DNA from 3 places in the Micromonospora sp. DT229 genome. Region 3 is predicted to be linked to each of the others. Evidence: riboswitches for the same ligand, from Rfam matches in the RefSeq annotation. Region 3 holds a riboswitch; each other region holds the start of a gene.
What was found. Region 3 has a riboswitch for cyclic di-AMP ahead of ACLQ2T_RS11940 (C39 family peptidase). Riboswitches for the same ligand answer to the same signal wherever they lie in the genome.
Positions count from the first base shown of each region.

Region 1: linked by a shared signal. The riboswitch ahead of ACLQ2T_RS20400 (coiled-coil domain-containing protein) and the one ahead of ACLQ2T_RS11940 (C39 family peptidase) in region 3 are both predicted to bind cyclic di-AMP.
Region 2: linked by a shared signal. The riboswitch ahead of ACLQ2T_RS23570 (coiled-coil domain-containing protein) and the one ahead of ACLQ2T_RS11940 (C39 family peptidase) in region 3 are both predicted to bind cyclic di-AMP.

Region 1 covers NZ_JBNCLD010000013.1:95,997-99,181, forward strand. The annotation lists gene ACLQ2T_RS20395 (HelD family protein) at 1-1,200, shown strand, start outside; cyclic di-AMP (ydaO/yuaA leader) riboswitch at 1,385-1,518, shown strand; gene ACLQ2T_RS20400 (coiled-coil domain-containing protein) at 1,523-2,581, shown strand; gene ACLQ2T_RS20405 (1-phosphofructokinase family hexose kinase) at 2,796-3,185, shown strand, end outside.
Region 2 covers NZ_JBNCLD010000018.1:75,572-78,756, forward strand. The annotation lists gene ACLQ2T_RS23565 (YibE/F family protein) at 1-1,141, shown strand, start outside; cyclic di-AMP (ydaO/yuaA leader) riboswitch at 1,308-1,438, shown strand; gene ACLQ2T_RS23570 (coiled-coil domain-containing protein) at 1,443-2,456, shown strand; gene ACLQ2T_RS23575 (carbonic anhydrase) at 2,595-3,185, opposite strand, start outside.
Region 3 covers NZ_JBNCLD010000006.1:175,457-178,641, reverse strand. The annotation lists gene ACLQ2T_RS11950 (hypothetical protein) at 1-380, shown strand, start outside; gene ACLQ2T_RS11945 (hypothetical protein) at 358-696, shown strand; cyclic di-AMP (ydaO/yuaA leader) riboswitch at 997-1,138, shown strand; gene ACLQ2T_RS11940 (C39 family peptidase) at 1,367-2,239, shown strand; gene ACLQ2T_RS11935 (alpha/beta fold hydrolase) at 2,347-3,090, shown strand; gene ACLQ2T_RS11930 (hypothetical protein) at 3,101-3,185, opposite strand, start outside.

The sequences.
Region 1 (3,185 bases), on a different contig from region 3:
ACCCAGTTGCGACTGCTGTACCGGGGACAGTTGCTGCAACTGGACCGGGCGGAGCTGAACGCGATCTGGAACCGGGCGTTGCCGCGCGGCGCCCGACGCAACGAGGTCCGCCGGGCCGGCTTCGACGGGGTACTGGCCGCGCTCTGGGCGCAGGCCCGTCGACTGGGCATCGGCGGGCTGCCCGAGCAGCGCGCCTTCGAGGACGAACTGATCGACCGCGCCGACTTCCGGGAGTTCCTCAAGGCCTGGTGGCCCCGGCTGCATCCCCGGCACGTACTCGGCTGGCTGGCCGACCACGAGCGGCTGCGTCGGTACGCCGGGGGCATCCTGTCCGGCACCGAGATCCGGCTGCTGGCCGAGGCGTACCAGGGGCTGGCCACCGAGGGTCCGACGGTCGCCGACGCCGCCCTGCTGGACGAGCTCGACACCCTGCTCGGTAAGCCGATGCGCCCGGCCCGGGCCAAGCGGGACCCCTTCCAGTTGGCCGGCGGGGTCCGGGAGTTGAGCACCCTCGCCGATCGGCAGCGAGCCGCCCGGCAGGCCGCCCGCGAGCGCCCGGAGGACTACCGGGACTACGCCCATGTGGTGGTCGACGAGGCGCAGGACGTCTCGCCGATGCAGTGGCGGATGATCGGCCGGCGGGGTCGGCTGGCCTCCTGGACGGTGGTGGGCGATCCGGCGCAGACCGCGTGGACGGGAGATCCCCAGGAGTTGACCCGCGCCCGGGACAAGGCCCTGGGACGGCGCCCGCGCCACCTGTTCACCCTGACCACGAACTACCGCAACTCGGCGGAGATCTTCGCGGTGGCGGCCGAGGAGATCCGCCGGGTGTACCCGGACCTTCCGCTGCCCACGGCGGTCCGCTCCACCGGGGTGGAGCCGATTCGACTGCTGGTTCCGGCGGCCGAGCTGGCCAGCCGGGTGGTCTCGGCCGCGCGCACCCTGCTGGACGAGGTCGAGGGCACCGTCGGGGTGATCACTCCGGTGCCCCGGCGGGAGGAGGTGGCGGGCTGGCTCGGCGGCCTGGGCGGCGATCGTCTCCAGGTGGTGACGAGCCTGGAGGCCAAGGGCATGGAGTACGACGGGGTGGTGCTGGTCGCCCCGAGCGAGGTCCGGGCGGTGCCGGACTCCGGGGTCCGTACGCTCTACGTCGCGCTGTCCCGAGCCACCCAACGGCTGACCACCGTCGACATCGGTTGAACCTGCCCGGACACGCTCGGTACGGATACCGCGGTGACTGGTGTCACCAAAACGGCGTACTCAACACTTATGTCTGATTCTATGGTGAGCAGACGAACACCACGAGTCACACCGGCTGCACGGGTCACGGCAGTCCCGGTAGGCTCGGCTCCGGCCTCCGCCAGGCGGCACCCACCGGTGCCGGCGGCGGCCGCCGCTCAATCGCCCGCCAGGGCGAGCCGGGGAACCATGTTCCTGGGGTGCATCCGCGCACGCGCGGTAGGGATCTTCCGTCCCGAACCCGTCAGCTAACCCGGTCGGCGGCTGACGGAAGGACATGTGCATGCCAACAGTGGCAACCGTGAGACCGGCCGCCCGCACGGCGGCCCTGATCTGCGCGGCGCTCGCCCTCGCTGTGGGTGCAGCGCTGGTTCCCGCTCCCGCCGCGGCGGCACCCGGCGATGTCGGTGACGAAGGCGGCACCCCGGCGCTGCGGGCCCAGTTGGAGGCGGCCAGCAAGGGGTACCTCGACGCCAAGGCCGCCCTGGACCGTTCGGTCAAGCGCCAGAAGCAGCTGGCCGGCCAGCTCACCACCACCGAGAGCCAGCTCGCCGAACGCGGCAGCAAGGTAGCCGAGATCGCCGCCCAGGCGTACCGATCCGGTCGGCTCAGCGCGGCGTCGGCCCTGCTCAACAGCGCCTCCCCGGCCGGCTTCATGGACCGGGCGGCGGCGCTGGACGCGGTGGCCGCCAACGAGGAACGCGCCCTGGGTGAGCTGCGGGCCACCCGCGACGAGGTCAGCCGGACCAAGCAGGCGCTGGACCGGGAGGTCCAGGAGCAGCGCAAGCAGGTCGCGGTGATGGCCAAGCGCAAGGATCAGGCCGAGCAGGCCCTGACCGTGGCCAACGAACGGGCCGAGGCCGCCCAGCGGGCCGAGCGGGCCCCGACCCGGGCCGGCGGATCCAGCCCCAGGGCCGCCCCCGCACCCCGCAACGCGAACGGCTCGTGGCCGGCGGAGTCGTGCAGTGTCAACGACCCCACCCCGGCCAACGGCTGCATCACCCCGCGTACGCTGCACGCCCTCAAGCAGGCCAAGTCGGCCGGGTTCACCCGGTACGTCTCCTGCTACCGCTCGGGTGGCTCCGGCGAGCACCCCAAGGGCCGGGCCTGCGACTTCGCGGCGCAGAAGAACGGCTTCGGTGGGGCCGCCACCGGCGGCGACCGGACCTACGGCAACAACCTGGCGGCCTACTTCGTCAACAACGCCGACCGGCTCGCCGTGCTCTACGTGATCTGGTACAAGCAGATCTGGCTGCCCAGCAGCGGCTGGAAGACCTACAGCGGCGCGCGGGGCGATCCGTCCAGCGACCACACCAACCACGTACACCTGTCGGTGTACTGACCGATCCTCGCCACGACGCCGGGTGGGCATCCCCACCCGGCGTCGTCGTGTCCGCCCTGGCCGCTCGAAGATCCCTGTCCCCCGCCCGTCGCCGCGCGGGAATCCGTCACCATGGTTACCGTCGGGGGTGAAGTGGACATTTCGCCACGAGGGGGCAGCGCATGAGGCAATCCACCATCCGGTTCACCCGGCCCGGCAACTGCGGGTGGCTCCGGTGACCGGGCACGTCATGGTCTTCGCGCCCACGCCGCTGCTGACCGTCACCGTCGACCAGCCCAACGGCACCCCGGAGCTGCATCTGCACCCCGGCGGGCAGGGGGTCTGGCAGGCCCGGATGGTGCTGTCCCTCGGGGTCGAGGTGGTGCTCTGCACCACCCTGGGCGGCGAGATCGGGCAGGTGCTGGAGCCCTTGCTGGTCAGCGAGGGAGTGAACCTCAAGGTCGTGGCCCGCGACTCCGGCGGCAGCGGGGCGTACGTGCACGACCGCCGGGAGGGCAGCCGGCGGGAGATCATCGACGTGCCCGGTCAGCCGTTGAGCCGCCACGAGTTGGACGAGCTGTACAACCTGGCCCTCAGCGAGGGACTGCGGGCGGCGGTGTGCGTG
Region 2 (3,185 bases), on a different contig from region 3:
CGGCGGGGGCCCCTGCGGCACCGTCACGGTACGGATCCAGGACGGCCCGGACGCCGGGCAGCAGGTCGACACCCCCATCCCGGCCGGGCCGGGCGCCCCCTCGGTGAGCGTCGACGACGAGGTCATCCTGGTCTCGCTGATCGACCCGGAAGACCCCTCGATCAGCACCTACAACATCGCCGAACACCAGCGCGGTATGCCACTGATCTGGCTGGGGGTGCTCTTCGCCGCCGCCATCGTGGCCTTCGGACGACTGCGCGGGCTGGCGGCCCTGGCCGGACTGGCGGCCAGCTTCGCCATCCTGCTCACCTTCGTGCTGCCGGGCATCAGCGCCGGTCAGCCGCCGTTGGTGGTGGCCATCGTCGGCGCCGCGTTGATCATGTTCGTGGTGCTGTACCTGACCCACGGGGTGTCCGCGCAGACCTCGGTGGCCGTACTCGGCACCCTCGGTGCCCTGGTGCTCACCGGGCTGCTCGGCCTGGCCGCGACGAACGCCACCCACCTGACGGGTTTCGGCAGCGAGGACGCCACCACCCTGTCGATGTTCCGGGGCGATGTCGACCTGCACGGCCTGCTGCTGGCCGGCATCATCATCGGCTCACTGGGGGTCCTCGACGACGTCACCGTCACCCAGGCCGCGGCGGTCACCGAGCTGGCCCACGCCAACCCCAACCTGTCCCGCCGCCAGCTGTACCGCTCGGCCACCCGGGTAGGCCGGGCGCACATCGCCTCGGTGGTGAACACCATCGTCCTGGCGTACGCCGGCGCCTCACTGCCCCTGCTGCTCCTGCTGACGGCCGACTCCCGCGCCCTGGGGCAGATCCTCACCAGCGAGTTCCTGGCCCAGGAGATCGTCCGCAGCGTGGTGGCCACCCTCGGGCTGATCGCCGCCGTACCCCTGACCACCGCCCTGGCCACCGTGGTGACCACCGCCGGTCGGCAGCGTGGCGGGACGGACCTCGCGGCCACCGCCCCCGACGAGGTGGCCGCCGTCGGCGAAGGCCGGCCCCGGATCCCCCGGCCGACGACGGACCGGGCCGATGCACTGCGGGCCCTCAGCGATCCGCGTACCCGTCACACACCCCCCGCCACCCGTTCGGAGTGGCCCGAACCGGACAGGAGCACCGACACCCCATGGTGACACTGCTCAACGTGAGCACGCCGACCACATCGGTCGATATGCGTGGCGCTCGTCACCCATTGCGATTACGAAATGACGTATCTCGCCGGGTTCGGTACGTAGAAGCCCAGACGGACTCTCGGGTAACCTCACTGCCGGTCACCGCCGAAGGCGCGCACCAGCGCCTGCGGTGCCACCGCCCAATCGCCGCCAGGCGAGCCGGGGACCCAGGTACCTGGGGTGAATCCGCACCAGCGGTAGGGGCCACTTCCGTCCCGAACCCGTCAGCTAACCCGGTCGGCGGTCGATGGAAGGGAAGACAGTGACGGCACCCCTACGCCGCTGGTTGACGCCCGTGGTGGCCGTGTTCGCCGCGTTCGCCGTCTTCGCCGGTCCCCTGCCGGCGACGGCTGCGCCGAACGCCCCCAAACCAGCCGGTCATGATGACGACCCGCCAATGCTCAACGAGCTGATCGAGGCGACCAACCGGGACTACACCAAGGCCAAGTCGAAGCTGGAGAAGTCCAAGAAGAAGCAGCTCAAGCTGGCCGTCGAACTCCGCCGCGCGGAGGCCGACCTGGACTCCCTCGCCCCACAGGTCGCCGAGATCGCCACCCAGTCGTACCGGACCGGTCGGGTGGGCGCGATCGCCATGCTGTTGCAGACCGACGCACCGGACTCCTTCATCCACCGGGCCTCCGCCCTGGACGAGCTGAACCTGGTCAACAGCAAGAAGCTGGCCGAGGTCAACGCGGTCAAGCGCCGCGCCGAGACGGCCAAGCTGGCGCTCGACGCCGAGGTACGCGAGCAGCAGAAGCTGACCAACGACATGGCCCGCAAGAAGAGCGACGCGGAGAAGTCCCTCCGACTGGTCGGTGGGGTAGGCCTCACCGGTGGCCTGGTGGCCGCCACCTCCCCGGTAGCCCGCCCCGGCCCCAACCGGGCCTCCGACGGCGGCTGGAAGCCCGAGTCGTGCAACCAGGACGACCCGACCACCTCGGGCTGCATCACCGCGCGCACCCTGCACATGTACAAGGAGGTCAAGCGGGCCGGGTTCAACCGGTTCGTCGGCTGCTACCGCCCGGGTGACAAGTGGGAGCACCCCAAGGGGCGGGCCTGTGACTGGTCGTTGCAGAACAGCGGTTTCCGACCCTGGTACAACGACGACACCCGGATCTACGGCAACAACCTGGCCGCGTTCCTGGTCCGTAATGCCGACCGGCTGGGTGTCTACTACGTGATCTGGAACCGGCAGATCTGGTTCCCGGCGACCGGCTGGAGTTCCTACAGCGGCCCGTCGAACCACACCGACCACGTGCACGTCTCGATGCTCTAGCGTCCCCGACACCACTTCGAGGGCCGTCCCGCCGTCTGGGTGGGGCGGCCCTCGTCGTAGGTCGTGTGGGTGGGTGGCCTTCGCCGTCAGGTTGTGTGGGCGCGCGGCTCACGCCGTCCGGTGGGGCGCTCCTCGCCGTCAGGCGGCGAGGGCGGCGGTGGCGACCAGGTCGGCGGGCTCCGCGGCCACCGCCCGTGCCTCCCCGGCGGCCAGCCGGTACGACATGCCGACCACCGCGCAGCGCCCGGCGGACACCTCGGCGGCCAGCGCGGTGGAGGCCTCCAGCATCGCCGTCACGGTCTGCGCGATGTGGATGTCGACGATCTGGTCCAGCTCCTCCACCCCGGCGGCCTGCGCCCGGCGCAGGCTGGGCACCACGGCGTCCACCACCGCGCCCAGGTGCCCGGCGGGGGTGGTGCCGGTGGCCAGGGCCGCCCGGGCCGCCTGCACGGCACCGCACGAGTCGTGCCCGAGCACCACCACCAACGGCGTACGCAGGACGGCCACCGCGTACTCGACGCTGCCCAGCACCTCGGGGCCGATGGTGTGCCCGGCGGTACGGACCACGAAGAGGTCCCCCAGCCCACGATCAAAGATGATCTCGGCGGCCAGTCGGGAGTCGGAGCAGCCCACGATCACCGCGAAGGGATGCTGCTCGGCCGCCACGGCGGTCCGACGCCCGGCGTTCTGGTTCGGATGCCACGGGGTGTCGGTGACGAACCGTCGGTT
Region 3 (3,185 bases):
GGTCGGTGCTGCTGGTGCTCGCGCTGGGCGTGCTCACCGTGCTGGTGGCCCGACCCGAACCGGCCCCCTCGCCCGACCGGGACCCGGACCTCCCCGACGAGGATGCCGCCGCCGCGGACCTGCGGCGCTATGCCGGCGAGGTGGCCGTGGCCGCGGCGGGGGCCGCCCAGAACGCCGCCCGCCGCCGCGAGGCCTGGCAGCGCGCCCAGGCGGAACTCGACCGGGCCTGGGCCGCGTACGACGAGGCGGAGACCGCCGCCCGACGACTGGCCGCCGCCGGCGCGCTGCCCGCCCCCGGTACCCCCCCACACCCCCGCCGAGTACGCCGCCAGGGAACGCTGGCTGCGCCACGCCGTGATGACGGCGTACTGGCGGGGTGATCTGTCGGCCCGGCAACTCACCGACGCGCTGGCGCACCGGGCCGGTTGGGATCCCCGGCGTCACCCCGCCGAACAGGAGATTCTTCTGGCTCGGGTGGTACGCGACGGGCGCCAGGCGGCCTATCAGGCGGCTCGGCAGCAGGAGCGGGAGGCCTGGCGGGCCGCGGAACTGGCCGTCGACGCGGCCCGGGCGCTGTCCACCGAGGCGTACGCCGCAGCGCAGCGGACGCGGGCGTACCCGCTGCCGACCTCACCCCGGGTCGTCTCCGGCCCTCAGGGGGCCGTGGCGCGCTGGCGGGTGGCCCGGGCCGGTTGAGGCGCACGGTTCTTTCCCATTTATTCGGTGACCCCGGTCACGGTCATCGCGGAATCGGTCATCGTGGGGCAGACATCGAATGCCGGGCGCAATCTCCGGGGAATTGTCAACCTCGGGTCCGATTGTCGACCGACAGTGCCTTCCTGACCCGGAGTCCCATTGAGCGACGACAGTTCCGCGATACCCGAAAAATTTGACCGGGAAGAAGGTTTAGCCAGCTCAGGGCAGCCTTGGCAGGAGCTGTGACGCACAGTAATGTCGACCCCGTCCGGTGCGGTTACCGTTCGCAAGTGGCGACGCCGTGCCGACCCGCTCAATCGTGATCTCACGAACCGGGGACCCACTGCACCATTGGGGTGAATCCGCGAGCCACGGCCCGCGGTAGGGCGATCCTCCCGCCCGAATCCGTCAGCTAACCCGGTCGGCGGTGTCGGAAGGAGCTCCTTTCCTCGTGCAGCACAATCAGCGCCCCCCGATATTCCTGCGCCTCCACGGCACCGTGGTGCCTGCGCTCGCCGGTCCGCTGTCCGCGCGCTGACCCAGGCCCACCGCAGCCGCCCGATCCCCGGGCGCATCCCGTGAAACGGCACCGCCCCGTACTCCGCCTCCGGGTGTCCACCGGATGGCCGGAGCCGCTGTGCCACACCACCCCTGAGCCCGTGGAGGATTCGTGAAGCACACCCTCAAGCGTCAGCTTCGTCGGCTGGCCACCGAACGCCCCTACCAGCTCGTGGCCACCTCGGCGCTGGCGCTGGCCCTGGCCGCCGGTGCCGGCGCCGTGGTCACCCAGATCGACGACCCGGCCGAGACGCACACCACCGCCGCGGTGGCCGAGTTGCGCGAGGAGCCGGCCGCCTCCCGTGGCCTGGCCCGGGCCGCCACCGCACCCAGCAGCCCCGCGCCCGGTAGCGCCGCCCCGAGCAGTGCCGCGCCGAGCGCGGAGCCCGGCAGCTCCCCGTCCAGCGCCGCCGCCGCACCGGAGGCCGCCTCGGCGGACCCGGACCTGGCCAGCAAGGAGGCCGCACCGAAGCCGCCCGCGAAGAAGGTGCTGTCGTACGACTACCAGGCCCAGATCAACGGGTGGTACTGCGGCCCGGCAGCGGTGCGCAACGCGCTCAGCGCCGCCGGCATCGACCGGGACCAGGAGACCCTGGCCGCCCAGCTCGGCACCACCTACCTGGGCACCAACTCGGCCCGGGACACCACCCGGGTCCTCAACGCCATGGCCAAGGGGAGCCCGTACCGGACCACGATGATTCCCGGTGGCGCGGCCACCCCGGCCCAGATGGATCAGCTTCAGGCCGATGTCGTGGCGGCCATCACCGACGGCCGCGGGGTCGTGGTGAACGTCGCCGGCAGCGTCACGGACACCGCCGGGGGCTGGCACTCCTTCCCGGGCGGCCACTACGTCGCCGTGGTCGGCTACGAGGACGAGGGTCGGATGGTCAAGATCGCCGACTCGGCCGACCCCTCCTACTACTCGTACTGGGTGAGCACGATCGATCTGGCCAACTGGGCTGCCACCCGCGGCTACTCCTCCTGATCGACCTGTTTCGTGCCGGGCGCCGACCCCAGTGGGGTCGGCGCCCGGTGTCGTATCCCGGTCGTGGCTCTCGCCCGGCCGGTGCGGGCGGTGGCAGACTGCCTGACATGATCACGGAGTCGGATGGGCGGGCCAGCTCGCCGATGCTGTTGTTGCTGCACGGCATGGGCGCCAGCGGTGACGTGTGGCTGCCCTCGGCCCCGCTGCTGGATCAGCGCTGGCCCGGGCGGTGGGCGGCACCGGATCTGGCCGGCCACGGCGCGTCGCCTCCGCTGTCGGGGTACTCCTTCGCCGGGCTCGCCGACCAGGTCGCCGCCGGCCTGCACCCCGGCGACCGGGTGATCGTGCTGGGCCACTCCCTCGGCGGGGTGGTCGGTCTGGCGTTGGCCGCCGCGAATCGGGCGGTCACGGTCGAGGCGGTGGTCGGGCTCGGCATCAAGGCGGTCTGGTCCCCGGCGGAACTGGCTCGCGCCGGTGATCTCGCGGCCCGCCCGGTCACCTGGTTCGACAGCCGCGACGAGGCGGCCCGACGGTATCTGCGGGTAGCCGGCCTGGCCGATCTGCTCAGCCCCGATGATCCGGCCGTGGCGGCCGGGCTGCGGCAGGTGGACGGCCGGTGGCGGCTGGCGATGGACCCGGCCGCCTTCGGCGTCGGCGAGCCCGACCTGGCCACCCTGCTGGCCAGGATCGAGGCGCCGGTGCTGCTGGCCCGTGGCGAGCACGACCCGATGGTCTCCGAGACACAGCTCAAGCAGTACGGCGTACCGGTGGTGACCCTGCCCGGGCTCGGTCACAACGCCCATGTCGAGGATCCGGCGGCGGTACTGGCGCTGCTCGACGCCGTACGGTGACCGGTCCCGGTCAGGAGCGTTCGCCGTCGCCGGCCTGCTCGGGGGAGGCATGGTCGGGGGACTTGCGTAACCACAGGACCACCCCGAGCACTCCT